3 regions of the Bacillus sp. UMB0893 genome follow, and region 3 is predicted to be linked to each of the others. Evidence: riboswitches for the same ligand, from Rfam matches in the RefSeq annotation. Region 3 holds a riboswitch; each other region holds the start of a gene.
What was found. Region 3 has a riboswitch for S-adenosylmethionine ahead of mtnW (2,3-diketo-5-methylthiopentyl-1-phosphate enolase). Riboswitches for the same ligand answer to the same signal wherever they lie in the genome.
Positions count from the first base shown of each region.

Region 1: another riboswitch for S-adenosylmethionine. It lies ahead of CYJ36_RS14495 (methionine ABC transporter ATP-binding protein); the one in region 3 lies ahead of mtnW (2,3-diketo-5-methylthiopentyl-1-phosphate enolase).
Region 2: another riboswitch for S-adenosylmethionine. It lies ahead of CYJ36_RS00175 (bifunctional homocysteine S-methyltransferase/methylenetetrahydrofolate reductase); the one in region 3 lies ahead of mtnW (2,3-diketo-5-methylthiopentyl-1-phosphate enolase).

Region 1 is NZ_PKLB01000006.1:167,417-177,291, forward strand. Features, by position in the region: gene CYJ36_RS14465 (RNA polymerase sigma factor) at 1-479, opposite strand, end outside; gene CYJ36_RS14470 (MerR family transcriptional regulator) at 583-1,380, opposite strand; gene CYJ36_RS23710 (hypothetical protein) at 1,475-1,624, opposite strand; gene CYJ36_RS14475 (SDR family oxidoreductase) at 1,691-2,560, shown strand; gene CYJ36_RS14480 (M20 family metallopeptidase) at 2,586-3,791, opposite strand; gene CYJ36_RS14485 (MetQ/NlpA family ABC transporter substrate-binding protein) at 3,848-4,678, opposite strand; gene CYJ36_RS14490 (methionine ABC transporter permease) at 4,692-5,342, opposite strand; gene CYJ36_RS14495 (methionine ABC transporter ATP-binding protein) at 5,332-6,363, opposite strand; SAM riboswitch class I at 6,530-6,639, opposite strand; SAM riboswitch class I at 6,722-6,834, opposite strand; gene CYJ36_RS14500 (DUF4395 domain-containing protein) at 6,897-7,316, opposite strand; SAM riboswitch class I at 8,178-8,286, shown strand; gene CYJ36_RS14505 (alpha/beta hydrolase) at 8,358-9,134, shown strand; gene CYJ36_RS14510 (AAA family ATPase) at 9,177-9,875, shown strand, end outside.
Region 2 is NZ_PKLB01000001.1:41,813-51,687, reverse strand. Features, by position in the region: gene CYJ36_RS00215 (BsuPI-related putative proteinase inhibitor) at 1-324, opposite strand, end outside; gene CYJ36_RS00210 (YitT family protein) at 339-1,181, opposite strand; gene CYJ36_RS00205 (DegV family protein) at 1,391-2,251, shown strand; gene CYJ36_RS00200 (DUF3941 domain-containing protein) at 2,305-2,436, shown strand; gene CYJ36_RS00195 (methyl-accepting chemotaxis protein) at 2,528-4,180, opposite strand; gene CYJ36_RS00190 (BMP family lipoprotein) at 4,193-5,161, opposite strand; gene CYJ36_RS00185 (CvfB family protein) at 5,449-6,303, opposite strand; gene CYJ36_RS23450 (hypothetical protein) at 6,493-6,630, opposite strand; gene CYJ36_RS00180 (YajQ family cyclic di-GMP-binding protein) at 6,803-7,294, shown strand; SAM riboswitch class I at 7,402-7,533, shown strand; gene CYJ36_RS00175 (bifunctional homocysteine S-methyltransferase/methylenetetrahydrofolate reductase) at 7,614-9,467, shown strand; gene metH (methionine synthase) at 9,460-9,875, shown strand, end outside.
Region 3 is NZ_PKLB01000001.1:549,292-559,166, reverse strand. Features, by position in the region: gene CYJ36_RS02855 (aldo/keto reductase family protein) at 35-982, opposite strand; gene CYJ36_RS02850 (ZIP family metal transporter) at 1,269-2,000, shown strand; gene CYJ36_RS02845 (aspartyl-phosphate phosphatase Spo0E family protein) at 2,061-2,309, opposite strand; gene CYJ36_RS02840 (catalase-related domain-containing protein) at 2,549-2,950, opposite strand; gene cbpA (cyclic di-AMP binding protein CbpA) at 3,163-3,816, opposite strand; gene CYJ36_RS02830 (hypothetical protein) at 4,080-4,265, shown strand; gene CYJ36_RS02825 (1,2-dihydroxy-3-keto-5-methylthiopentene dioxygenase) at 4,344-4,877, opposite strand; gene CYJ36_RS02820 (methylthioribulose 1-phosphate dehydratase) at 4,895-5,533, opposite strand; gene CYJ36_RS02815 (2-hydroxy-3-keto-5-methylthiopentenyl-1-phosphate phosphatase) at 5,530-6,192, opposite strand; gene mtnW (2,3-diketo-5-methylthiopentyl-1-phosphate enolase) at 6,189-7,427, opposite strand; SAM riboswitch class I at 7,509-7,617, opposite strand; gene CYJ36_RS02805 (pyridoxal phosphate-dependent aminotransferase) at 7,854-9,026, opposite strand; gene CYJ36_RS02800 (carbon-nitrogen family hydrolase) at 9,127-9,875, shown strand, end outside.

The DNA of each region.
Region 1 (9,875 bases), on a different contig from region 3:
TTTAATGGAGCCTGTAACGTTTGATTTAATTTCTTAAGCGCCCTGTAATATGTCCTGCTCACTTTTTCCTTTGACCAGCCAAGCACCTCTGACGTTTCTTCCACTGAAAGTTCAGAAATCATTCTCAGCATGACTACATCCCTATATTCTTTTTTTAGCTCATGTATGGAATTGTAAATAGTTTTCAGTTCTTCATTTTCAAGCAGAATGTCATCCGGAGTTTTCTGTGTATGCAAAATAGGCTGCCATGGAAAAAATCTCATTTTTCTTCTTTGATCGATGACGATTCTTCTAGCAATGCTGATCAGCCATGTTTTCGGATGAGACTCACCCCGGAAGCTGCCTTTCAAAGCGCGCAAAAAAACCTCCTGTACATCATCTTCAACATCATGTGTTCCCTTGTAGTAAACAAGAAAATGATAAATATCATCACCATAATCTGTAAACAAACGCTCTACTGCTCTATGATGTTCGTTCATTCACCCACCCCTTTGATGCTTTTACTAATTAGACGATGTTTTTTCCTAATTCTCTCACTTAAAAGAAAAAAATTCAGTCTTTTTTTAGACTGAATGTTACGGATTAATGCTTTATTAAGAATTGTATTTCTGTTTCATATTTATTTGGATTTCCCTTTAGAATCACTCCGGGCGTTTTATGATATATTTCTCGGAATGGCACTTCATATTCAATTTCATTTTCCTTTGCATAATCTGTTAATGCTTTATAAGCATTTGAGATGGTTTCATATGGACCAATATGAGTGGCTGATAGGACTTTTCTTTCTGGAAGTGTCCTAGTTTTCACATCTTTGCCGCTTACCTCTGACTTTACGGGAATGCACACTTCAATGTCTGCACCGAAATCCTTAAAATCCGCATCATAATATAAGCTAAACGGCTTTCCATTCGCTTTAAACTTAACCTTTTTAAATAGCTGTCCAAGGTAGTGTCCTGTTTCCTCATACTTTCCTCTGTAGCGAAGCGAAGCAGCCTTAATCGGCTGTGTTTCTTTTATTTTTACCTCATAATTCATCTTCTGATCTCCTTTTTCTGGCAGCAAGTAAGCCTCCATTTTCTTTTGAACACTTATTAAATGACTGATCTTTTCTTCCAGCATTTCTTTTTTCTCTTTAATAAAATAACTGAGATCGAGATCGTCCTCATGTTGATTCAGAACATCTTTTATTTCAGCAATGCTGAATTCCAGCGTTTTTAAGAGATGAATAAGCTGTGCTTTTTCATAGTCTCTTGCATCATAAAACCGGTAGCCCGTATCTTCATCTCTTACTGCCGGTCGTAGAATCCCTTCTTCATCGTAGTATCTCAATGTTTTTACCGTTAAGTTCGTTATTTTAGAAAATTCGCCAATACGATACATGAACAACCTCCGGATTTCTGTTCTTTTTCATAATAAACCATCCCCTGCACAGGAGGGTCAAGACTAGAATGAAATAAAAAACAGACGAGAATCCTCAGTCTGTCAGTGATGGTTTTATTTTTAATAAAGTCCAATAATCAAACCCATGCCAGCATTGTAATTGAGCACCCAAAAACATTCCGCCCAAGGTCGGCAATGCACGGTCAGGATTGATAAACCATATCTTCACCACATGTTTTGTCATTCTTCTTTTTAAAGATAGCCCTTATAATAATGATAGATTCTAAACTTTCATTAAAGGAGAAACCGAATGTCTAATAAGACGGTGCTAATTACCGGTGCGTCGAGCGGATTTGGAATGCTTGCTGCACATAAGCTTGCAAAAACAGGATATCACGTAATCGCCACAATGAGAAATATGGAAAAAGCTGCTGACTTTAAGGAGATAGTGAGGAATGATGGCTTAGATGAAAATGTGACTCTTCTTCACCTGGACGTAACGTCTGCTGATTCTATTCATGCACTTAAACAGTATCTTAATGAATCAGGAAAAATTGACATTCTAATTAATAACGCCGGCTTTGCATTTGGGGGGTTCGGGGAAGAAATCACTGTCGATGAATATCGCGAACAATTTGAAACAAACTTCTTTGGCGTGATAGCTGTTACACAGGCTGTACTTCCTATTATGCGATCACAGCGCAGCGGCAAGATCATCAACATGAGCAGCATTAGCGGATTAATTGGATTTCCAGGTCTATCACCCTATGTTTCTTCAAAGCATGCACTTGAAGGCTTCAGTGAAAGCTTGCGCCTTGAAGTAAAGCCATTCGGTATTGATGTTATTTTAATCGAACCAGGCTCATTTTCTACAAACATTTGGACATCAGGAAAAAGAGTTTCCCCGCTTTCAATGATAGAAGACTCTCCATATTATGAATACATGACCGGTATTGAAGAAGAGCTTGAACGGGGCAGAGAAAAGCTTGGAGATCCGATGGAAGTGATAGATCTGATCAAGAAGATATGTAAAAAAAAAGAAGAGACAAAGTTAAGATATACCGTAGGAAAAGGAGTTTGGTTATCACTATCCTTGAAAAGAGTCCTTCCTTGGAGAATTTGGGAATCTGTGATTATTCGCAAACTGCTTCCTAAAAAGCAGAAAGAACCCGAATGTTGACGGGTTCTTTCATTTAAGACGTGTATTAAGCTTCAAGGGTTTTGCGTCCCTCAAACTCAACCTTAATTTCACGCAATACTGCTTCATCCGTAAGCAGCCTTAATCCAGTGAGCGCAAGTCCTTTTGCACCAAGTAAGAGAGCTTCATCACCTTGCTTAGATTTTGCTGCTTCCCTGAATTCGTCTGTATGGCCAATTAAACTTTCCGGACCGATTTTAATATAAGGATGGATCGTTGGCACAACCTGGCTGATATTTCCGGCATCAGTGGATCCGAGTCCATCACGTTCACTTGTTTCAACACTTTCGCCAAGGTCCTCAAGCTCATGTTTGAACACCTCATCAAACGTCCGGTTCAAAACCAGATTATCCACTTCATTCTGAAAGGCGATAACATTAAGTTTTGCACCTGTCGCAAGTGCTGAACCTTGTGCAATTGCTTTTACACGTTCTGTCACTTCATTGCATTTTTTACGGGTAGCGGCCCGTATATAAAAACGGGCTTTTGCATATTCAGGTACAATGTTCGGTGCATCGCCGCCATGTGTAATGATGCCGTGAATTTTCACATCATTTGTCACATGCTGCCGCAAAGCATTAATCCCATTGAAAAGCTGGATAACAGCGTCTAATGCATTGATCCCATGATGGGGAGCTGCCGCTGCATGTGCAGGCTTGCCGATAAATTCAAAGTCGAGTGGATCAACTGCGAGAGAATTGCCGGTTATCCTTGTAGCATTAGCAGGATGCACCATTAATGCTGCATCAATTCCTTCTAAAAGACCATGTTTTACAAAGCTGCCCTTCGCACTTCCGTTTGGACCGCCTTCTTCAGCTGGAGTTCCGAGGACAACAATCTCTCCCCCTGTTTCTTCGATAACTTTGCTTAAAGCAATGGCTGCTGAGGCACTGGTTGTGCCGATAATGTTATGCCCGCAAGCGTGGCCTAACCCAGGCAGTGCATCGTATTCCGCTAAAAAAGCTATGACCGGTCCATTTTTGACAGAAGATTTTTTCCGGGCGAGAAAAGCCGTTTCATGGCCTGCTACTCCTCGTTCAACGCTGAATCCCTCAGAATGAAGTAAATCTGCAAGCAGCTTTGATGCGAAAAACTCTTCATTTCCAATCTCAGGATTTTCATGAATCGAGTGGCTGATTTGAAGATACTTGCTTTCATTTTCTTCCACATTAGATATGATTTGTTCCTTCAATGTTTCAACAACTATACTCATGCCGGGGCCTCCTTTGATTTAACACTTTACTGAAGCGGGGTCAGACCCCATTTTGTTTACTCTCCAATTTTGCTAAGCGGAACAAAAGTAGGAATTGTGCTTCCGTCATATTCTTTTTCAATAAATTTGGCTGTATCCTCTTCCTGATATAGCTCGACAATTCGTTTTAATTCTTTGCGGTTTTTATCTTCTGTACGTGCCGCAATAATGTTGATATAAGGTGTAGCTGTGTCATCTTCATGGAAAATCGAGTCTTTTACAGGGTTAAATCCTGCGTCTACTGCAATGCCATTGTTGATAATAGAACCTGCAACATCAGGCAATACACGCGGAGTTTGGCCTGCTACTACAGGGACAATTTTTAAATTCTTCGGATTTGAAACAATTTTGTCCAATGAACCATTACCATCAAAGTCTTTCGGAAGTTCAATCAATCCTGCATCTTGAAGCAGCAGGAATGCTCTGCCCATATTTGTCGCTTCGTTTGGAACAGCAATCTTTCCGCCTTCAGGAATCTCTTTAATTGATTTATATTTTTCAGAATAAAGACCAAGTGGTGCAATTACAGTCGTACCGATGGGGGAAAGATCAATGTTATGCTCCTTTTTGAAGGCGTTAAAGTAAGAAATCGTTTGGAAGGCATTCGCATCAAGCTCTCCTTCAGCAAGTGCCAGGTTTGGCTGAACGTAATCTGAGAACGTGACAATTTCAATGTTAATGCCTTCTTTTTCGGCTTTCTTTGCAACGAAATCCCAAATGCGGTTGTCTGATCCGCTTACGCCAATTTTCACATTTACTTCTTCTTTGCCGTTTGCTGTTTTATTTCCGCAGCCTGCTGCAAAAGCTCCTAATACAAGAATTAGTCCTAATATGATGAATTTTTTCATTCTGATTCTCTCCTTAGCGTCTTCTGATTTTTTTAGATAATAAGTTTCCTGATGACTGAAGTCCCTGAACAAGGATGACGAGAATGGCAACGGTAATAATCATGACGACTGTATCAAAGCGCTGATAGCCGTATGTAATCGCCAGATCGCCGAGTCCGCCGCCGCCGACAGCACCTGCCATTGCTGATGCTCCGACAAGACCAACCGTCGCGATTGTCAGACTTAGTACAAGTGAGCTTAAAGCTTCTGGAACGATGAATTTAAAGATGATTTGGTTTGGGGTTGCACCCATCGCTTCTGCAGCCTCAATGACACCCGGATCCACTTCTAATAATGAGTTCTCTATCAGTCTTGCAATATAAGGTCCTGCATAAAAAACAAGCGGAACAACAGCTGCAGCTGTACCGATTGAAGTTCCCACTATCAATCTTGTCAGTGGTACAATGGCTACCATCAAAATAATAAAAGGGACTGAGCGGAAAAGATTTACGACCCCGTTCAAGATATTAAAAAGGATTTTATTTTCCCACAAATGCCCTTTGCGCGTAATGACAAGCAAGACACCAAGCGGCAGCCCGATTAAGGTTGAAAAAAGCAATGAAAACCCTGTCATCGCAAGTGTTTCTATAAGTGCATCAATAATTTGCTGTGAATCAACTAGCATGTGCATTCACCTCTTTCACTGTGACATTTTCCTGATTCATAACTAATAAGGCCCGTTTAATTTCACTTTCTGATCCCTGCAGTTCAACAATCAAATGCCCAAATGGGATGCCCTGAAGCTCTGTGATGTTTCCAAACAAAACATTGATATCAAGGTCAAATCGCTTTGCAATTTGAGAAAGCAGCGGCTGTCCCGATGATTTTCCAACAAAATTAATTTTAAATATTTGGCCCTGACTATTCTCCTCCTGCACTAGTTTCAAAACAGACTCTGGAATGCTATCGTTTAGAACGGAGCTGACAAAGTTAGAAGCAGTTTTTGTTTGCGGATTTGAGAAAACATCAAAAACGGAGCCTGACTCGATGATTTTCCCGGCCTCAATCACAGCAACCTTATTGCAAACCTCTCTGATGACTGACATTTCATGCGTAATCATCAAGATCGTAATTTTGTATTCCTGATTAATTTTCTTTAGTAGCTGAAGGATGGAACCTGTTGTTTGCGGATCAAGTGCAGATGTTGCTTCATCACATAACAGAATCGAAGGCTGAGTTGCAAGTGCTCTTGCTATGCCAACCCGCTGCTTTTGTCCCCCTGATAATTGGTCTGGATATTGATTGGCTTTGTCCTCCAAGCCGACAAAAGACAATAATTCAGTTACTCTTTCTTTGATTACTTTTTGCGATGCATTTGCAAGAAGAAGCGGCATTGCAACATTCGCAAATACGGTTTTTGAATTTAATAAATTGAAATGCTGAAAGACCATTCCTATTTTACGTTTGACTTGGCGTACTTCCTTTTGAGAAAGAGCGGTTAAGTCCTGATTGTCAACAATTATATTTCCTGAGCTTGGGCGCTCTAATAAATTTACTGTCCGGATCAGCGTACTTTTGCCTGCGCCGCTGAAACCGATGACCCCGTATATGTCTCCCTGCCCGACATGAAGATCAATGCCATCAAGAGCCCGAATCTCTTTTCCTCCGCTGTTATACACCTTCTTAACGCCTTTAAATTGAATCATTTCGATTCCTCCCCTGATATTTATGTGCTTGTTCTTTTTTTGAGTTCGTATGATTTGGCAGTGAAAACAGGTTCAATTTGTAAAAACACCTATAATAGACCATAAAAAATGCCCTCTTCTATCCGACAAGAAGAGGGCATGAATTCATAACGAATTACCAGGTCTCTTCTTATCTCCCAAGCTTATATTCAGCTTGCTGGAATTGGCACAGTACTTTTTAAAAAGTCCGCTGCCGAAGCATCATCAGGCCAGTCCCTCCGCTTCTCTGGATAAGAAATCTATTTAGTCAAGGAAAATAAAAAACCTCTTCCTGAAAGCCAAGAAGAGGTAATGATCATAAGAAATAGACCGTTCACTCTTCTTATCTCTCAAGCAAAATCACGCTTGTTGGAGTTGGCACAGTTCTCATTAAATCTGAGTCTGCTGCCGAGGTATCAAAGGGCCAAATCCCTCCACCTCTCGTGATAAGAAGTTTCATATTTTCGATGTGAGTCTTACTTTACTCTCGTATTTTCAGAAAGTCAACACTTTTTTTAAGCCTGCTTTGAAAGTTTCCGATGACGATATTGCTGCCACTGGAACCGAATAAAGCAGCCAATACAAAAACCTAAAATGGCGATGAATGCAGCGAGAGCGACCATTGCTGTAAAAATGTATGCAAGGATCATCCAGTTAAGAACGTAGCCAATGAATCCAAGACTAAGGCAAATAACTGCAATTGCCTGGTTAAACTGCTGCTGATCAAAATCCTCTGGAATATATTCTGACATAGGCTTCTTCAAAAACAATTTCGCCGTTTTCATAACCGGATTAAATTTAAAAAGAAGACCCATAATGCCTGCAATAAGAGGGATAAGAAGAATCCACCCCAAACCTGATATCCAGGTTGCCGCAACGGATAAAACAATAAACCATTGATTTGTTAATACAAGAGGTTTAGGAATTGTTTTCATAAAACCCCACCTGTCTGATTGGAATATAAGTATCTTACTCCTGTTTTTGTCATTTGTGAAGATAAATGCTTCAGGGGCGATTTCACTGCCCTAAAAATGCATGAATGAGGTACTCCTCGGCCACAAAATGCCATATTAGGGTACTAAATTGCTGCAAACCCCTGTTTGGCGCATTTTCTTCTGGATGGGGAGCTAACTTTGTGCGGCAAACTCCGGTTTGACGCACTTTCTTCTGGATGATGAGCTAACTTTGTGCGACAAACTCCATTTGGCGCACTTTCCTCTGGATGGTGAGCTAACTTTCTGCGGCAAACTCCGGTTTGGCGCACTTTCTTTTGGATGATGAGCTAACTTTGTGCTGCAAACTCCGGTTTGACGCACTTTCCTCTGGATGGTGAGCTAACTTTCTGCGGCAAACTCCTGTTTGGCGCACTTTCTTCTGGATGATGAGCTAACTTTGTGCGACAAACTCCGGTTTGGCGCACTTTCTTCTAGATGATGCGCTAACTTTGTGCGGCAAACTACGGTTGGTGCACTTTCCTCTGGATGGTGAGCTAACTTTCTGCGGCAAACTCCGGTTTGGCGCAATTTCTTCTGGATGATGAGCTAACTTTGTGCGGCAATCTCCAGTTTGACGCACTTTCTTATGGTTGAAGAGCACTCTTTGTGCACCAAACACCCACTTTGGTGCACTTTCTTCTGGATGATGAGCTAACTAAATCAGCTCTCCATTTTCACTGATCCAAAACGACAAATTGAAGTACTAAATTCTCGGGCTTTCCGCTTTCACATAATCTATTGACAGTTAAAAGCTGCTCGTGATAAGATCATTAAAACCAACTAAACCAATCAGAATTAAATAAATTATCAAGAGTGAACGAGAGATCTGGCTCCATGACTTCACAGCAACCACCGTAAGAACGGAAAAGGTGCTCCCACCAGCAAAGCATCGCGCTTTGGTTGATAAAGAAAAACCCTCTCTTTATTGCCAATGGAAGAGAGGGTTTTCTTTTATAATTGCTTGAATTGGAGGAACGAAAGATGAGTAAAACGATATTCCCTGTTCTGCCTGGTGCAGAAAGTTTTTTTCATAAAGGCAATGAGATTGGAATTTTACTGTGCCACGGATTTGTCGGAACGCCTCAAAGTGTCGGGGAACTTGGCAAATTGCTTGCTGATAAAGGTTTTACTGTCCTTGCTCCCAGGCTAAAGGGCCACGGAACACATGCTGAAGAACTTGAAAATTGCTGTTATTTGGATTGGTTTGAAGATCTGGAAAAGGCTTATTTAAAGCTGAAAAAAGTCTGCAAGAACGTATTTATTGCCGGTCAATCCATGGGTGGAACGCTTGCTGTTCAATTAGCGGGCAAACATAAGGAAATTAGCGGCGTTATAACGATTAATGCAGCCTTGGACGTACCTGGATATGAGTTTTTTCGGGATAAGACAGAGCCGCGCTTCATACCTGAAGGAAAACCAGATATAAAAGCGGAGGGAATTGAAGAAATTACTTACTCAGCTGTTCCTATCACTGCTGTTAAAAAGCTATTAGGCTTGATTACATTCACAAAATCAAAAATTGCCGATGTAGAATGTCCCATTCTTATTTTTAAATCTGAGGAAGATCATGTCGTTCCGCCGGAAAGCTCTGATTTTCTTTTTGAGTCCGTTTCTTCCCCAATGAAACAAATCATCAGTCTGACAAATTCCTATCATGTAGCTTCGATGGATTACGATAAAGAGATTATTGCGAATCAAACAGCAGATTATATTCGCATGTGCTGTCATCCGGAAATTGAAATTCCTGTAAGCCGATGACTTGCAGCTATAATTCCTGTTAAACTAAGAACAGGTGATAAAATGTTCTTAAAATCAATTCGATTAATCAAAGAAGAAGTACCTTCAATTAAAGAATATCCATTTTCCATTCCTGCCATTTCCAATTTGGATGAGATCAAAATTAAAAGTCCAGTTACCTTTTTCGTCGGGGAAAATGGCTCGGGCAAATCCACTTTGATGGAGGCGATTGCTTATCAATGCGGCTTTAATACCGCGGGCGGCAGCCACCATCTTTACGAAACGAGAAGCTCTCAATCGGACCTGGGAAGGTATATCAGGCTTGCCTGGATGCCTAAGGTTAGGAATGGCTTTTTCCTGAGAGCAGAATCGTTTTACCAGTTTGCATCTTATTTGGAGGAACTGAATGAAGATCCCTGGTCAGGTGATGTATTTGGACCGTATGGTGGAAAATCCCTTCATCATCAATCACATGGCGAATCATTTCTATCTCTTTTTCTAAATCGCTTCGGCACAAAAGCCGTCTACTTATTGGATGAGCCAGAGGCCGCTCTTTCACCAACAAGGCAGCTGACCTTGCTCCGCATCCTGCATGACTTAACAAAAGATGGCGACACACAGTTTATTATCGCCACTCATTCCCCCATCTTGCTTGGATATCCTGGGGCAAGTATCTTGAATTTCGATGAGGATCGTATTGCAGAAATCAATTATACTGAAACGGATCATTATCAGATTACGAAGTACTTTTTGGAAAACCGC
Region 2 (9,875 bases), 510 kb from region 3:
TCCGGGAAGCAAATTGACATACTGTATTGCTTGAGTAAACATTCTGCCTTTGGAATATTTGTACACTTCCGCACCATTTTTATCAAGAACAATGATGTCATATTTTTGACCTGAGCGAAATTCAAAATTCTTTTCTTCTTCCGTGTTGTTCCTGAGGGTCATTTCAAATTGAACATTTTCCTGGCTTTCTTTTACATCAACAGTAAATTGAACCTCTTTAGTCTCCACGTTTCCAGACACCTCTTCCGATTCATCCTTCACCGAACTTTGGCCGCAGCCAACAAGAAATAACAAGCCGAACATGATTGCTGCAATCTTTTTCATAATCTGCACGTCTCCTATTCTTTGCGAAAGAACCCAAAGATTCCTGTTGTTTGAATAATATTGGTAAATGCCTTGGGATCAACTTCCTTAATGATTCTTTCTAAATCATAAAGCTCATAGCGTGTGATCACAATCATCAGCATGTCCTTTTGTTCGTTAGTAAAAGCTCCCTTTGCAGGAACCATCGTAATACCTCTTACCATTTTAGCATGAATTGCCTTTTTTAAGTCATCTGCTTTTTTTGTAATGATCATTGCTGTTAGCTTTTCATGTCTTGTATGAATCGCATCAATGACACGTGTCGAAGCATATAGAGTGACTAACGTGTAAAGCGCCTTTTCCCAGCCGTACAGCAATCCGGCCGTAAAAATAATGATCCCGTTTAAAATAAAGAAATACGTGCCAACAGGTTTATCTTTCATTCTTGAAAGAATCATCGCAACGATATCAAGTCCTCCGGTTGATGCACCATACTTAAGCGTTATTCCCACACCGATTGCAACGATCACACCGCCGAAAACGGCATTGAGCAAAATATCCTCTGATAGTGGATATAAAGGAACTATAGACAAAAATACCGTTGTAGCCGCTACACTCAATACACTATAAAGAGTGAATGATTTCCCTACTTTTTTCCACCCTAGAATCGCTACGGGAATATTAAGCAGGAGCAGCAAAACTCCAGTTGAAATGTAAATAGGTGTATATTCCTCAATGACGCTTGATAGCAGCTGTGCGATGCCAGTAAATCCGCTCGCATAAACATCAGCAGGTATCATGAATAAATTCAGGCCAACAGCGTTCAGCAAGGCTCCAATAATAACAACCAAACCTTTTTTTACTTCTTCATAAACCATTTGCAGAAAATCCTCCCGGGCTATAAGATAATGATAGTATTCCTGATTTACCCTTTTTTCTTGCAGATCAATACAATTATTGTCTCTAGGGCTTAAATAGTGTTTCTTTACTTCTTTTCAGCTAAGTGCTAATTTAAAACTATACATGAGTCTAACTGCCCGCACATCGGGTCTAAATGTCATATAACAAGATGAAATGAGGTGTCAGAATGACTGTAAAAATCATTGCAGACAGTGCAAGCGATCTGCCGCTGGATTTCTTTGAAAAAAATGGAGTTGCGCTTCTTCCTCTCGGTGTACATATTGGAAAATCTGATTATCGCGATTTGGTTACCATTTCTCCTAAAGAAGTGTATGATGCCATGCGTGAAGGAAAAGTAGCCAAAACGACGCAGATTTCTCCTTTGGATGTAAAAGAAACATTTACTGAACTCGCGAAAAAGCAAATGCCAGCTTTATATGTAGCTTTTTCTTCAGAACTCTCAGGCACCTATCAAACGGCTGTCATGATTGGAAATGAGGTCAAGGATGAATTCCCTGACTTTGAACTGGCCATTATTGATTCAAAATCCGCTTCCCTCGGGCTGGGTCTAGCAGTAAAGCATGCGGTACAGCTAGCCAATAACGGGAAAACTTTACATGAAATTGAAGCTTCTGTAAAGGATTTTTGTGAACATACGGAACACATTTTTACTGTTGATAATCTTGAGTATTTAGCAAGGGGAGGACGAATCAGTAAAGCATCTGCATTTGTTGGCGGACTTCTCAACATCAAGCCGCTCCTTCATGTTGAAGACGGCAAGCTCATCCCCCTTGAGAAAATCAGAGGCAAGAAAAAAGTCTTGCGCCGGGTCATCGAACTAATGAAAGAACGCGGCATTGCTCTTGAAAATCAGACGATCGCCATCAGTCATGGGGACGATGAGGAAACGGCCCTTGAAATAAAATCAATGATTGAGGCTGAATTCCATCCAAAAGAAATTTATATCAACACAGTAGGCTGTTCAGTCGGTGCTCATTCCGGTCCAGGCACAATCGCTATTTTCTTTTTAAATAAAACGATCTCATAATATTCTTTATACAGGGCAACATAAATTTATCTTTCTTAAAAGGGAGTTTTATGATGCCGCATACTAGCGATAATGACAAAAAAGCCAAAGACAATAATGCAAAAGAGCACGAAAGAAACATGATGCGTGAAAAAAATCGTCAAAAAGGCGAGAGACAATATTCTAAAAAAACGGATCATAAATAAGAAAAGCGTAAACGCCAGGTAAGCTCCGACTCAAATTTTTATACCTTCTTATCAATAAAAAAACAGCAGCGATACGCTGCTGTTTTTCATTTTATTTAAGTGTGAATTTAGAAAGTGTTTGATTTAAATCATCTGTCAGCTGTCTCAATTCAACTACTTTTTCAACCATCTTTTCAAACGCGAGAAGCTGTTCTGTAGTCGAGGCAGATATTTGTTCGCTTCCTGCTGCTGTTTCTTCAACAACAGCACTGATGCTTTCTACATTTTGCAGCACTTGCTCTCCAAGTTTTTTAGAATTCATAATCCCTGATTTCAAGTCATTCAGTTCAGATGTAATTCCATTTACTTTCCTGTCTATGTCTTCAAATGCATTTGTTGTGTGATCCATTGAATCCTGCTGTTTTTGTGCAATGGAAACACCTTTCACTACAGATTCTGAAATACTTGAAATTCCTGATTGGATGAGACTTACCATTTCGAAAATTTGAGCTGTGGCACCAGTTGATTCTTCTGCAAGCTTTCTGACTTCAGCCGCGACAACAGCAAAGCCTTTACCTGCATCTCCAGCGCGTGCAGCTTCAATTGCAGCATTTAATGCCAGCAAATTTGTCTGATCAGCAATATTTGAAACGACCTTAGCCATATCTTCAATCTTCGTCATGTACCCGACAAACGTTTTTGTGGAATCCTCAATTTGCTGGGTTGTATTCATATTTTCATTTATAAGAGCTCTTTGTGCTTTAATAGCGGTTTGACCTGAAGCGATCGAATGCATGGTTTCTTTTCCATATAGAACGGATTGTTCAGAACGATTTACATTTTCGCTGAAATCAAGATCCATTCTTTCTATCAGTGTAACGGCATCTTGAAGATCGGAAGAAATGGATTGAGATCCCGCTGACAATTCATCTGTAGAAACGGCTACCTGGTTGCTTATTTCAGTCAGCGCCCGGTTTTCCCCTTCCAGATCTTTTGCGAATCCTTCTACTTCCTTGCTTACGCTGTCAATTGAAAAAAGAAGCCCTTTAAGCTGGCGGGTCATTGCAGTAAATGAATCATTTAAAGCAGCTATTTCATCGTTTCCTTTATAAACAATAGAGGACACAGCCAAATTGCCATTTGCAATATCCCTTGCCTGTCTTGAAAGTCCTATTAGCGGCTTTGTAATACTGTTTGTCATTCGAATGACAATATATGATGAGACAAGAATTAATATCGCCGTCCCAATTAAGGCTGAGAAAATGACGAATTCAATTTGTTTCTTCAAATTCACCTGCAGCATATCATAGCGCTCATTAGCATAAAGGTTCATCAAATAGACATCGTTTGATATTCCATCCACTCGAACAGATTGGCGTTTCGCTTCAGCCTGATTTTTTTCATTCAAAGCTTTAACAGTCTCTTCTTGAAAACTGCTGAATTTATCCAACGCCTTTTGCAGTGCTAATTCTGTATTTTTATCCTTTACCGTTTTGTTAATTTCCGAAAAACGCTTCTTATTTCTCTCAAGAGATTGAAGAGCCTCTTCTTTTTGAGCATCAGTGAGTGAAAAGGCAAAGTTATTTAAGCTTTGCTTTGTAACGGTCAGCTCTCCTTGAAGTTTTTCAATATTTAATAAAACCGGAACCTCATTTTGATTAGATGACTGTATGGACAGCATATTAACGATAATAAAACCGATCATTATTGTTGCCATCAGCACGATGCTGATTGAATTCAGCAATAGCTTTTTTTTAAGTGACACTTATAATCCTCCCTAGTTGCCTTCTGCTAATTTCTTTTGCCATTCATCCAGCGTTTTTTGCTGTTCATCTGTAAGTGAGATGACACGAATCGGTGCAAGCTGAACACCGTTGTCTTTTAAACCTAACTCTACGTGACCTTTTGGAACTTCTTTTTCTTTTACAAAGTCCTCAAGCAGCTGATAGATTCCGACATCGACATTTTTCAGCATAGAGGTAATGACAGATTTTTCAGCGTAAAAATACTGATCGCTGTCAACACCAATTGCGTAAACACCGCTGTCCTGTGCTGCCTTCAGAGCGCCTACTCCGGTAAACCCTGCAGCTGCATACAAAACATCCGCCTTATTGGCAATCATCTTTTTTGCCATTTCACTGCCAAGCTTATCGTTGCCAAAATCATTGGCATATTCGGTAATAATCGTGATATCCGGTTTAATCGCCTTTGCACCTTCTGCAAATCCATCTGCAAATTTATTAATAAGCGGAACATCTGCACCGCCAATAAATCCTACTGTATTTGTCTTCGATGTCATTGCGGCCACAACTCCCGCTAAAAAGCTTCCTTCATCCTCTTTAAACGTAATAGACGTTATATTCTCAAGCTCTGAAACAGCATCTATTAAAATAAATTTCTGTTTCGGATATTTTTTCGCAACCTTCTCAAGATCTTCCTGAACCATAAATCCTAGTCCTACAACGAAATCGTTGCCTTGCTCTGCTAATTCAGTCAGTCCTTTTTCATATGTTTCTGTATCTTTTATTTCTCTGTAATCAAACAAAATCCCAAGTTCTTCGCGGGATTTGATTAATCCGTTAAATGCTGAATCACTAAAAGACTGATCGCCCAGTCCGACGTCTGACAGCATGATGCCTACCTTTATCTTTTCATCTGATTTACTTGCAGTTTGAGCTTGTCCACATCCAGCAAGCATGATGATGAGGCAAAATGAAAGCAAAACTGTTATTTGGGTTCTTTTCATTGATGTTCTCTCTCCTTCAAAAGTATCTCCACATGTGATATCGACAGAAAATGAAAAATCTTTATTGTTTGGAGCATGAATTTGAGTTACTAGGGATTTTTTATTATTCCGCCACCAAATTTCCTGCTCATTTTATTGCTCAGCTAAACCCTAGAATTCAAAAAAGTCAGGCTTACTCGCCGGTATGTCACTTCTACTCGCCGAAATGGGAGTCCAACTATCCTCGTCTCTAAATTCGCACAAATCCGCAAGCTGCAAAACAAAAAAACAGCAAGCGATTTTATCGCTTACTGTTCCTTTTTAAAATATGTCCAGCCGTCTTCCTGATAGACTTTTCCGGCCTTCATCAATGCTCCAATCGCCCGTTTGAATGCACCTTTGCTCATGTTAAAGCGTTCTTTAATATCTTCCGGATCGCTTTTATCAAAATATGGCATTGCTCCGCCTCTTGATTCCATGTAATCATAGAGCTGCTGAGCATCTGTGTCCAATGCTTCGTGCTTTCTCGGCAGCAGGGATACATTAATTGTGCCATCTTCCTTTACATCAATCACACGGCCAGTTACCAGCTCTCCTAAACGGGGCTCCCTTTTACGCTGAGAAGAGTGAATAAATCCTTTATAACCCTCTTCTGTAATGATATAAGAACCTGCAATAATCATTCTGTAGACCCTGCCAGATACGCTTTGATTGTTGGCTGCTCGATCTGCAGATACGATATTTTCCTGCATTACATCTTCTGTCGCAAGCTTCGTGAAGAACCTGCCATTTTTCGTGACTTTCAGAGAACAATAGAGCATGTCCCCTTCTTCTGGCCACACTTCTAAAAAGGCAGGCAGAATATCGTTTGCCACAAGCGCATCTTTTGATAAACCAATATCAACAAACGCTCCCATGTCCTCTCTGACACTAACAACCTCTACCCAATCGTAATGATCTTCAGTGATTTTTGGTTTTTTCATCGTTGCGGCAAGACGATCTTCATGGTCAACGACTAAGTATACCTCAACCTCATCCTTGCCTTCAATTGGTTCGGTGATTTCAGTTTTGTGCAGCAGCACACGGCTTTCCCCATCTGTTAAATAATAGCCATAATCTAGTTTTTCATCTATCGAAAGCGTCATAAACGTTCCTGGATTCATCAAATGGTATTCGTTCCTTTCTTTTATAGGGTGCTTCTAATTATATTTTGAAATTGCAGCGGCATTTTATGCGCCGACAAATTTGAGCGGTCCTACACCGCCAGACTGCTTTGTAACAACGGGTCCATTAATGAAGTTAAAATCGACTTTTTAGTCGAATCGTTGGCTAAACAGGCATTCCGCACTTCATTATTGGCCGGCTCCATCGCCCAACTCCTCGGTCACAACTGTGCTGCCGGTAAAGGCAAAACCGGACTTCTCAGGCAAATCCTTCTTTGCCTGTCTGGCTAAACAGGCGATTCTGTACTTCGTTTTGTCCGGCTCCATCGCCTAACCCCTCGGTCACAACGGTGCTGACGGTGAAGTCAAAACCGGACTTCTCCGTCAGCCCCTTTTGTGCCTTTCGGGGCTAAACAGGCGATTCCGCACTTCATTAGTTGTTATGCTCTGTTTATTCTACTATAATCTATAGATAATATAAACTTTTGGGAGGATTCTTATGGCGAAAGATAGTTCGTTTGATATTGTATCAAAGGTAGACATGCCTGAAGTGACAAATGCGATTACGATGACAATGAAGGAAATCGGCACGCGCTATGACTTCAAAGGCAGCAAAAGCAGCATTTCTTTGGAAAAAGAAGAGCTTGTATTAATTTCTGATGATGAGTTTAAAATGGATCAGTTAAAGGATGTCTTTATTTCTAAATTAATTAAGCGCAATGTAGCAACAAGAAATATTGATTACGGGAAAATTGAAGGTGCATCCGGCGGAACGATCAGGCAGCGTGCTAAGCTTGTTCAAGGAATTGATAAAGATAATGCAAAAAAGATTAATGCCATTATTAAAAACTCCGGATTGAAAGTAAAAACTCAAGTCCAGGACGATCAAGTACGTGTTACCGGAAAAAATAAGGATGATCTTCAGCAAGTGATTGCAGCTGTTCGGGGAGCGGATTTGCCGATTGATGTTCAATTCATAAATTTCCGTTAAAATTCCCCTTCTATTCAGAAAACTTTTACTTTTGTATTGAATCTCATCGAAAAAACATGTAAATTAGATATAATATCTTTTCACATGCAAAATTTCATATTTCAACATTCTTATCTAGAGAAGCTGAGGGACTGGCCCTTTGAAGCTTCAGCAACCTGGCATAATGAGAGGATCTGTAATCAGCAGAGAGCTCATTCCAAGGTGCTAATTCCAGCGATGCAACCATCGAACGATAAGAAGAAGTCCTGAACGTTCAAAAGTCTTCTTCTTGGAAGGCTTTTTTTGTTTTTCTTTCACTGTTTAGAGGAGGCTTGGAAGCATGACACTTTTAGAAGATTTAAAGAACAGGATCCTTATAGGCGACGGAGCCATGGGAACACTCCTATACTCACACGGAGTAGATCGATGTTTTGAGGAATTAAACCTGTCAAAGCCAGATGAAATATTAAATGTTCATAAGGCTTACATTGAAGCTGGCGCAGATGTGATTCAAACGAACACTTACGGAGCCAATTATATTAAATTATCAAGATATGGACTCGAAGATGACGTGAGATCCATCAATCGGCAGGCCGTTCAGATCGCAAAAAAAGCAGCCGCGAACAAGAAAGCTTATATTCTCGGAACCATTGGAGGGGTTCGTGCCTTCAAAAAAAGCGCTCATTCACTTGAGGAGATTAAACGGAACTTCCGAGAGCAGCTCTACCTTTTATTGAACGAAGAAGTAGAAGGACTATTGCTTGAAACTTATTATGATCTAGAAGAAATAAAAACAGTTTTAGAGATTGCCAGAAAAGAAACGAATATCCCAATAATCACGAATATTTCACTTCATGAAATTGGTGTTTTACAGGATGGAACCCCGCTTCATGAAGGCCTTCTTCAGCTAGAAGCACTTGGTGCAGATGTTGTTGGACTGAATTGCAGACTCGGCCCTTATCATATGCTTTCATCATTAGAAGAAATTCCGCTTCCTGATAAAGCTTATTTGTCCGTCTATCCGAACAGCAGCTTGCCGACTCTAGAAGAAGGCAGACTTGTCTACGGCTCAGGGGAAAAATATTTCGCCGAAAGTGCACTCGCTTTTCGAAATCAAGGAGCAAGACTGATTGGGGGATGCTGCGGCACGACACCAAAACATATTGGAGCAATGGCAAAAGCATTAAAAGGGCTTCCTCCTGTCACAGAAAAAAAGGTAAAAATACGGAAAGAAGAAATTTCTGTTACTTCTGCCGCTGAACGGAAATATCCTCCGCTGCAGGAAATGGTTAAAGAGAAACGTTCTTTGATTGTAGAACTTGATCCCCCAAAAAAACTTGGAATCGATAAGTTTTTAAAAGGGGCAAAAGCCTTGCAAACTGCCGGTATTGATGCTTTAACGCTTGCAGATAATTCACTTGCCTCACCGCGTATAAGCAACGTTGCTGTCGGCTCCATTGTCCAGCAGTCGCTAGGGCTTCGCTCACTGATTCATATCACCTGCCGTGACCGTAACCTAATCGGCCTGCAGTCACATTTAATGGGTCTTCATACGTTAGGTCTTACAGACGTGCTTGCCATTACAGGGGATCCATCGAAAATCGGTGATTTTCCAGGAGCTACATCAGTTTATGATCTTTCATCGTTTGATTTGATCAGCTTAATTAAACAATTTAATGACGGACTTTCCTATTCAGGAAAACCGCTTGGAGAAAAAACAAATTTCTCTGTTGCGGCAGCCTTTAATCCAAATGTGAAATATCTTGATAAAGCCGTGAAAAGACTAGAGAAGAAAATCGCGTGCGGAGCAGACTATTTTATTTCCCAGCCAATTTATTCAGAATCACAGCTGGTCGATGTTTACGAAGAAACGAAGCATCTTAAAGTGCCAATATATATAGGCATCATGCCGCTTACGAGCAGCCGGAATGCAGAGTTTATTCATAATGAAATTCCCGGCATCACATTATCAGACAGCATCAGAGAAACAATGGCTCAGGCAGGTGATGACCGCGCAAAAGCTTATCAGGAAGGATTAGCCATTGCTAAAAGGCTAATTGATGCTGCATTTGACTTATTTAATGGTATCTACTTAATCACACCATTTCTAAACTATGAATTAACAGTTGAACTGACAAACTACATCCATATGAAACAATCTGAGGTCAATGAAAGGAAGATTACGCATGTTTGATATAAAAAAGCAGCTAGAGAAAAAAATCCTCGTTCTTGATGGAGCGATGGGCACCATGATACAAGATGCAAATCTTTCTGCAGCTGATTTCGGCGGTGAAGAATATGATGGCTGCAATGAATACTTAACAATAACGGCACCAAATGTAATCGAATCGATTCATGAAGCTTACCTGGAAGCAAAAGCAGATATTATTGAAACCAATACATTTGGAGCAACCAAAATAGTCCTTGATGAGTATGATCTTGGTCATCTCTCGTTCGAATTAAATAAGAAAGCAGCAGAAATCGCAAAAAAAGCAGCAGAAAAATATTCAACAGAAGAATGGCCGCGTTATGTTGCAGGCTCAATGGGACCAACGACCAAAACGCTCTCTGTAACCGGCGGTGCTACGTTTGAAGAACTGAT
Region 3 (9,875 bases):
CCCGAATCATGAAGTTTCTTTATGTACAAAATCATCAGCTCGTCAAAATTTCTTCAATTTTTTGCAATGCATTGTAGCCTAAAGCCACGTCTGATGCTTTTGCATTTTCGATGATTTGTTCAGGATGAGATGCCCCAACAAGTGTGCTTGCTACATTATGCTGTCTCAATGTCCATGCTAATGCAAGCTGAGCAAGTGTAATATCGTGTTCTTTTGCAAGCTGATCCAATAATTCCACTTTTCGGTTGACCATGTCATTCAGAATTTTTTTCATCCATGAATTCACGTTTTCACTTGATGCACGGCTGCCTTTTGGAATTAAGCCTTCTTTATACTTACCAGTTAGAATTCCTTGCGCAAGCGGCGACCAAACAACCTGAGACACTCCGGCATTTTCACACATCGGGATGATTTCTTCCTCAATATCACGATGAAGCATATTGTATTGCGGCTGATTGACAATAATGCGGTCAAGCAAATAGCGATCAGAAACAGTCATTGCTTCTTGAATTTGAGCTGCTGTCCACTCACTGACGCCTGCATACAAGATTTTCCCCTGACGAATGAGATCATCAATTGCTCTTAATGTTTCATCAAGCGGCGTTTCCTGATCATAGCGGTGACAGTAGAATATATCTACATACTCAAGCTCCATGCGTTTTAAACTTGCATGAACCTGTTCCATAATATGCTTTCTTGAAAGTCCCTTATCATTAGGGCCCTCACCCATTGGCCAGAACGCTTTTGTCGTTATTACATACGAATCTCTTGGAAAAGATTTAAGAGCCCTTGACATAACGATTTCCGCTTTCCCCCGCTCATACACATTGGCACTGTCGAAAAAATTTATGCCAGCTTCATACGCCTTATGAATAATCTCTGTTGCTGACTGCTCATCGACTGTTTTCCCAAAAGTCAGCCAGCTTCCAAGACTGATCTCGCTAACCTTTAAACCCGAACGTCCAAGACGACGATAATGCATCCCTATTCCCCCCTGTTGTACGTGATGAAATTCTCTGTCTTAAACTTATCAGAAATTTCAAATATCGTAAAGATTGAGACTGTCACTTCTTTCGACACAATTCGACATTCACAGTCTTAAATCCTTATTTAAGGCTAATAAACAGGGATAAATAGAAAAGATGTTGAAAAATATGACCTCATTTGACGAAAATAAATACGAGAGTATCAAATCCCTATCTTTTTCACTATCCAATCAGCTATAATATGCCTAATACATAATAAGTGGGACGAAAAGGAGTATCGTTATGATCGAGGTTTTAACAGGCAGTACGTTATCTGCCCTATCAACGGGTTTAGGAGCGCTGCCAATTCTATTTCTTCAAAAAACGATCACCCATAGGTGGAGAGACATTTTACTTGCATTTACAGCTGGAATTATGATGGCAGCTTCTATGATGAGTCTGCTGCCAGAGGCGCTGAAGCAAGGCGGTATCCTTGAAGTGAGCATCGGTCTTTTTCTCGGAGTGCTCGTTTTAACAACACTTGAAAAAAACATTCCCCACATTGATCTTGAACATTCGCGGTATGGGATTGAATTTGATGAAAAAGCATTGCTTATTATTGCAGCGATTACACTTCATAATCTTCCCGAAGGATTATCTGTCGGGGTAAGCTATGCGTCCGACCAAAGCGAGACTGGAAATTTAATCGCTTTTGCAATTGGGCTGCAGAACGCACCTGAAGGTTTTCTGGTTGCCCTTTTCCTCATCAATCAAAATATAGGCAAATATAAAGCTCTTTTCATTGCTACATTGACCGGGGCAGTCGAAATCATTACTTCTATACTTGGTTATTATTTAACGTCATACATAGAAAACCTTGTCCCTTACGGTTTATCTTTCGCAGCAGGTGCCATGCTTTTCATCATTTATAAAGAACTGATTCCGGAAAGCCACGGAGATGGCAATGAGCGAAATGCAACATATTCATTTATTATCGGGATTTTATTCATGATTCTATTAATTGAAAGTATTTAAATAAGAGCCTTCCTGTCCAAATAAAAAACCCAATACCGAGCTGTATTGGGTTTTTGCTTTTTATATAATTAGTCCATCCCCTGCTGTCCACTTTTTCATTGACTCTATAAATTGCAGAAAAGCAGGATTTGTCTTATTTTCCTCTTCAAAAAGAAGCTGCTGATACTTATTTAACAGCATGTCCAATTCCTGACTGCACTGTACGGCGCCAACACTTGTATATCCGCCAGTTTTAGCGGTGTCAATCATTTCCTTGCGCTTCAAATCAATGCTTGCCAATAATTGGGACTTGCTAACTTCCGTTGTCATTTTCTTCCCTCCGTATCATCTTGAGTATCTATTATTGGGAATAAATATACTCGTAAATTATTACAGATTCTTCTAAACATGTAAATAGATTAGCAATATTCGACATTCTTTTTACCTTATTTCATGACAATTTTGTTAAATTTATTGTAATTTATCTCTTTTTACCCCTTTTTTTCCCTATTAAAACTAAAAATAGCTATTAACTTTCATAAAAAATGTAAAAAGATCCCTATTTTAAGTTAATCATTAAAATAAAGGTCTTTTATTTTGTCTGTAAGGATCTGCTTCATGTCCCATTTTTTGTGCCTTGTCCGCCGCTCGATCAGCATCATCAGTGCTAGTATGATTCCTCTTTTGTTTGCCATGGCTTTTGCAAGGCTTTCAGATATACGTCTTCCATAATCCTTATCTGCGTGTGTAAAATGTTCAATCATTTTTTCCTGAATATGAGGCTGACAAACTTTAAGAGCCTCTGTAAGATTTGAGATCAGTTCTTCCTTTTCCCATTCTTCAAAGGACCGATACGTGTCTCCTGCCTGTCCTGTATCATTTGGACGTTCAATTTTTCCCCGTACTAATTTTTCATTATAATGAGGTTCGTGCACCTTGCCGACTTGCTCTGCTTCTTTTAATCCTCCCAATACAGGGGCTCGTAATTGACGTGCGGATTCTGCCCTGATGCGATGTCCACTTTGTATTCCATCTGTCCGCCCTGCTGATTAGTTGCGACCCGTTTTTTTGGAGCATTAATCGGCAGCTGTATGTCCAATATAAATACGTCTAAACAATTATCATTACCACAAAAAAAGCAGATCGAATGATTCGATTCTGCTTTTAAAACGTTAACTAAATGTTATTTTGCGAGCGCTTTTTCGCCCGTGTTTACTTTATCTACAGATGTCACCCGGAATTCTTTGCCTTCCAGCTTTTTAATGATTTTGTTCAGTTTTTTCTCAGATACTTCGTGAGAAAGGTTGATGATGATTCTTCTTAAATATGTATCTCCATTATCCAATGTAAGCAATCCTTCGATGTTTACATCTTTAATTGTTGATACAAGATCTTTGATGGCGCCTTTATGCTCTTTTGTACCAACTGTCAGGATGTAGCCGCCTGTTTTCAATCCGAATGAGTCCTCAAGGACATCCATGACATTTCCATGTGTGATAATGCCTGAAAATTCCTCTTTCTCATTAAGGACAGCTAAAAATGGAAGTCTTCTGATTGTAAGGAACGTCTTAAAAAATGAATCTTCTTCATACATAAACGCATCCTGATCTTGAATTAAATCTTCGATTGAATCTTCATCTTTTCCTTGCTTTTCCACATAATGATCAAGCAGATCGACTTTATAAATGAGACCTGCAAATACGGTGCCATTCTCTTTTAAAACAGGAATGCTCCGATATCCTGACTCCTTCAGCAGCTCATATGCTTCTTTTACTGTGCTATCTGCCTTACAATACCTGACATCCTCTTTCTTGACGAAATTGTAGCGAATCTTCATCTTTACAAGCCTCCCTTAATTGCTTATTTATTGTTGAAAATTTACCATACAATCCGCATAGAGTAAAGAAAATTTAAATAATTTTGATTTTAAACGTAAGTTTCAATAAAGATAAAAAATTGGAAAATTATCGGAAGAAAAGTAGCAAATGAGGTTGTATCAGGATTGATAGTAACTTTCCAGGATTTGTCTCACTTCCGGTAAATTTGGTCGATTGGCCGGATTATGGATTCGTCGGGAATAATTGAGGAATCGGCCGGATTATGAGTTTCGGCCGGAATAATCGAAGTATTGGCCGGATTATGCTGGTTTTTGGCCGGAATAATCCAGGAATCGGCCGGATTATGGGTTTCCGCCAGAATAATCCAGGAATCGGCCGGATTATGGGTTTCCGCCAGAATAATCCAGGAATCGGCCGTGTTGAATTTCAGCCCGATAAAATAATATAAAAATTTGTTTTACTGATAAAACACCAATTTAAACGGATAAATCCCCTTTGCCATCCAGGCAAAGGGGATTTTCAAACATTAAGCTTGCTGCTCTTCTTTTTCGTAAATTGGCACCCAGCCTTCAGCTGTCACAAAGATGCGGACTGCAACGACTTTGCGGTCTTGCTGCAGCGTGAAGTAGTGGCGGATGTTTGGCGGGACTGAAATTAAATCGCCAGGATTTAGTTCAACATCAAAGAACGAGCCATCTTTTCCCTGAATAATGAAAATTCCATGTCCGTTTACGATAAAACGGACTTCATCATCTGTATGATGATGCTCTTGCTGAAAGTTTTTTAATAATTGATCAAGGTTTGGAGTGCTGTCTGACAGCGAGATCACGTCCTGCGCTTTATAGCCGCGGCGTTCTGAGATATCAGCAATTTCATCTTTGTATACTTGCAGGATTTCTTCTTTTTGTTCATCAGAAAGCTTGAAATTCTCTCTTAAACTCTCTGGGAGCTTTTCAATATCCCAATATTCATAAATAACCTCTTGCGACTCCAGGAAAGCTGCTACTTCTTTTTGATCTGAAATTCTTTCATTTGTCCCTTGTAAACGAATCGTTGCCATTCCAATTCCTCCTATTTTTAAGCTTTTAATGAGAGCGATTTGACTTGCTTTAAAGATAATAATTTCAAATGATAGGAAAATAAAAATTCACAAGCCTCGAGCACTTTTTTTGCTTCAAATGCATCTTTTCCCCATGCGGTAATGCCGTGATTCCTAATTAGGACAGCTCCTGAATCCTTCTTCACGTACTGTCCGAAATCATTTGCGAGTGTCGGGATATGCGCTGCATTCTCAATTATGGGTATGTGCCATTCCGCGTCTTCTTCCCACAGTCCAAACGCTTTAATGATTTCCTGTCCTTTAAATGTAATCCCTCCATCATCGCCGTAAAGCTCGGAGATGACATTGTTGTCGGTTGTATGTACATGAAGGCTGCAGCCAGCATTTGTACGGTTATATATTTCCACGTGAAGAAGTGTTTCAGCAGAAGGCTTTTGATTGGTTTCTTCAAGAGGAGCTCCTTCCCCGTCTACCAGCAAAAAATCCTCATCTGTTTCAAGCCGCTTGTCTTTTCCGCTGGATGTTACTAAAAAAGAGAGGGGTTCGGCATTTACTTTAATCGCTAAGTTCCCGCTCGTACCCGGAAACCAATCACGCTGTGAAAGCTCACGTTTGACAGCAGCAAGCTCGCTCCACCTCTGTTTTAAAATACTCATGAAACCGCCACCTGCCTTTCTTTCAATCCTTCTATGACGTCAAAAAACGTTTTAAATTCCTGATGAGGAAGTTCCAGCGACTTGCATTTTTCCAGAAGAAAATCCCTTGCAAACACAAAGTCTGCGAGTTTAGATGCTTCTAAATCTGTAACAGAGTCACCGATTACGATCACCTCTTGATGCGGGTCAGCAAGCTTTCTGATCAAACTAGGCTTACAGCAGCCGCAATCATTGCTGCAATGCGCATCGCATGAATTTGGCCATAAAATTTCAATCGTTTCACCGCTGAAATCAGCTTTATTGCAATATACCCGATCATGATCAACAAGCCCATTCAATAATGGATGAACAAAAAAATCGATTCCTCCGCTTACGATATATAGAGGGATATCTTTTTCCTTCGTAAATTGCACAAATTCACGAAATCCATCACGAATTTGGGCGGTAAACAGCAGGTATTGAATCATCTCGTATTTCAGCTCAGAAGGAATCAGCTGAAACATTTTCCCTACTCCATCCCTTACAGAAATCTGCTGACTTAACACATCGTCCTTAAGACTGTTCCACTCAGAAGGAGCAAACTTCTTCATAAGGGCGATGATATTGTCATTATTCGTAATCGTTCCGTCAAAATCGCAAATAATGACAGGCTTGTTCATCGGCTCACCTCCACCTGCCCCCACAGATCCAATGCGATTTGCAAATCTGTATCTGTTTTTGCTTTTTCAGATAAAGAAACTCCATGCAAGGCAGCATCAATTGCTGCACGGAATGCTTTTCCTCCGCCGGCAGCCCCATTTGGATGGCCATGAACACCGCCGCCTGCGTTGATGATGCTATCAAGCCCAAAATCCTGAATCAAGATGGGCACAAGTCCGGGATGAATTCCTGCAGAAGGCACCGGGAAGGTTTCTTTCAGCTCTTCTTTTCCTTTACATGCAGCACTAATCGCAAGTGCAGCATCTCTGTCAAGCGCAACACTTCCATACGGTGAAGGAAACAAGGAAAAATCTGCCCCGCTGTATCTCAGCAATTTTCCCAGTAAAAGAGAATGCGAGATTCCATATAGATTTGATGATGCCAAGGCACCGCTTACAGCAGGATGTGCCATAATTGGAATACCAATGTCTCTATCCTCGGCTAAGCTTTGAAGTACATCCAGTCCGTATGCAAATACGTTAAACAGCAACGCGTCTGCTCCAAGGTCTGCTGCACGCTTCGCTTTTTCTTTTAACTCATACGTTCTGCCGGATAAATGTACGGCATACATCGACCGATGACCGGTCTGCTCATAGACCTCTCTTAAAACTTCTCTCCCGGCTGTTATGCGACCTTCAAATGGCGTTAATTCATTTTCAAAAAGGATTTCATCATCCTTAACCAAATCGACTCCGCCAAGCACCTGGTCTCTAAGCTGATCCTTCAGGAAATTCAGATCACGTCCGATCACACCTTTAAAAATGCTCATCAGCAATGGTCTGTCAAAAACTCCAAGCTTTTCCCGGATCCCTTTAATCCCAAATTTCGGCCCTTGAAAAGAAGAAAGAATATCATCTGAAAAATCTAAATCAAGGAGCTTCACTTCACCGTCAAGAGAAAGCTTGCCGAATACGGTAGAGAGAATTGCCGGCAGATCATGCGTAAAGTTAACACCTGGATAAAAAATCTTAATCAAGCCTTTTTTAACACGTTTGCCTAAGTAGGCATCTGTCTTTTCATCGGATTCAATTTCTTCAACTGAGATGACCCTTCCTTTATGCTGCTGCAATTGAACTTGTGTCAGTTTAGGAAGGTCTGTCCATGACCCAACCGTTAAACCGAGAGCAATTCCGTCTGCTCTTTTTTCTAAATTTTTTTCATCATGGATTAGATATGTCGCTGTCATTCCGCTCATGTCTGTACCTTCCTTCCATAACAATATAAAAAGGCCCCTTTTCCGCTAACTGAAAAGAGACCTTATCTAACATGGCTAAGATCCTTATCTATCAGCGAATGCTGCAAGATTTAGCACCGTGCTTAAACCAAAGTTTAAGTCGGTTGCCGGGCTTCATCGGGCTAGTCCCTCCACCTGCTCTTGATAAGAATGGCTTATTTAAGTAATTTTGGATAGTAAAAATAGTTCACATGGATGTTAAGCTTCAGCGCCTTTCTCCTCTGTCAGAACGGCTCCGCCAATGAAGTCAAACCCGGACTTTTCCGTCTGATCCTTATCTGCCATGCCTGCGCTGACCAAGGAGCTTCCGCTTTTCCTGTATGTTCTGAATTTTACATGAAATTAATTTGGATTATGACAGCTTTTTTTTTGACTGTCAACTCTAATTTAAAATAGATTCAACGATTTTATTCTTTCAGCTGCTTCTCTTAATCTGTCTTCTGACGTTAACAGACCAGCCCTGACGTACCCTTCTCCAAATCTCCCAAACCCGATGCCTGGAGCCACACAAACATGTGCGTGCTCAAGCAGGTAATCAGCAAAGGATTCAGAAGTAAAGCCTTCTGGAACCGGCAGCCATACAAAAAACGATCCTGGCGGCGCTTCTACCTTCCAGCCGATTTCGTTTAATGCTGTAATGAAAACACGACGGCGGCTCTCGTAACGATCTACTAATTCTTCTACACAAGTTTGTGATTCCAGGAGGGCAGCAGCAGCCGCTTCCTGAATGGCGCTGAATACGCTGACAAACATATGATCCTGCAGCAGATTAATAGCTTCAATCACACTTTCATTTCCGATCGCAAAGCCAATTCTCCAGCCTGCCATATTATACGTTTTTGAGAGTGTGTAGATCTCAATCCCTGTCTCTTTAGCACCTTCGGCTTCTAAATAGCTGACAGGTTTTTTTCCGTCAAATCCAATGGCTCCATAGGCAAAATCGTGAACGACACAAATGTCATTTTCTTTTGCAAACGCAACCGTTTCATCAAAAAATTCCTTTGTGGCAACAGCACCCGTCGGATTGTTCGGATAATTTAAAAACATAAGCTTTGCCTGATGTTTCATGTCATCTGAAATTTGTCCGTAATCCGGAAGAAACTCGTTTTCTTTCAAAAGGGGCATAAATTCCATCTTAGCCCGCGAAAGCTCTACTCCAGACCAATAATCGGGATACCCGGGATCCGGCACCAGCACTAAATCATCTGGATCTAATAAACATTGCGGAATTTCTACAAGCCCTGCTTTTCCCCCAAACAAAATGGCAACCTCTTTGTCTGGATCTAGGCTGACACCATACTCCCTCTCGTAAAATCGCACGATGGCTTCTTTTAGAAATTTCTGTCCGCGAAACGGTGAATACTTGTGATAGTTTGGATTTTCAGCTGCCTCTTGAAGCGCCTTCACGATATGAGGGGGAGTCGGCTGATCTGGATTTCCCTGCCCTAAATTAATGACATCATGTCCCGCTTCTATACTCGCATTTACTCTCGCTACCAAGCTTGCAAAAAATTGCTTTGGAAGCTTATTTAATAACTGTGATTGTTTAAAGTTTTTCATGTTTTACACCTTCTCAAAAAATTCTTGAAATTCTAGTCAAAAATAATATATTGTTAGAGTCAGCTTGTAAAGAAAAATTTTAAGGCGGAGATGACGTTTTATGAATCCAAAAGTGACATGCCTGCAAATAGACCTTGCCTTTGGAGAACCAAAAGCAAATGCTGAAACCGTAAAAAAAGAAATTGAAAAAATCGTAAAAACTGAAAAATCTGATGTGATCGTGCTCCCTGAACTATGGACTACTGGCTATGATTTAACACGTCTCGACGAAATAGCGGATCATGACGGCAATAAGACAAAAACATTGATCAGCAGCCTTGCGAAAGCCCATAAAGTAAATATCGTTGCCGGCTCCATCGCGAAAAAAACAAAGTCAGGTGTGACGAACACGATGTATATTTTCGACAGAGACGGGGCGCTTGTACATGAATACAGCAAGCTGCATTTATTTAAGCTTATGGATGAGCATCTATACTTAAACGCCGGTTCGGAAAAAGGACTCTTTGCATTGGACGGCATTCAAAGTGCCGGGGTCATTTGCTATGATATCCGTTTTCCAGAATGGATCCGGGCTCATACGACCGTAGGAGCAGAAGTCCTGTATGTTGTGGCTGAATGGCCTCTTCCGAGAGTGAATCATTGGAGATCCATGCTGATCAGCCGTGCCATTGAAAATCAATGTTATATTGTTGCCTGCAACCGTTCAGGCAGAGATCCAAAAAATGAATTCGCCGGCCATTCTATGATTATTGACCCTTGGGGAGAGATTTTGGCTGAAGCTGGCACAGAACCAGCTTCTCTAACAACCATGCTTGAGATGGGGAAAGTAAAGGAAATCAGGAAACAAAT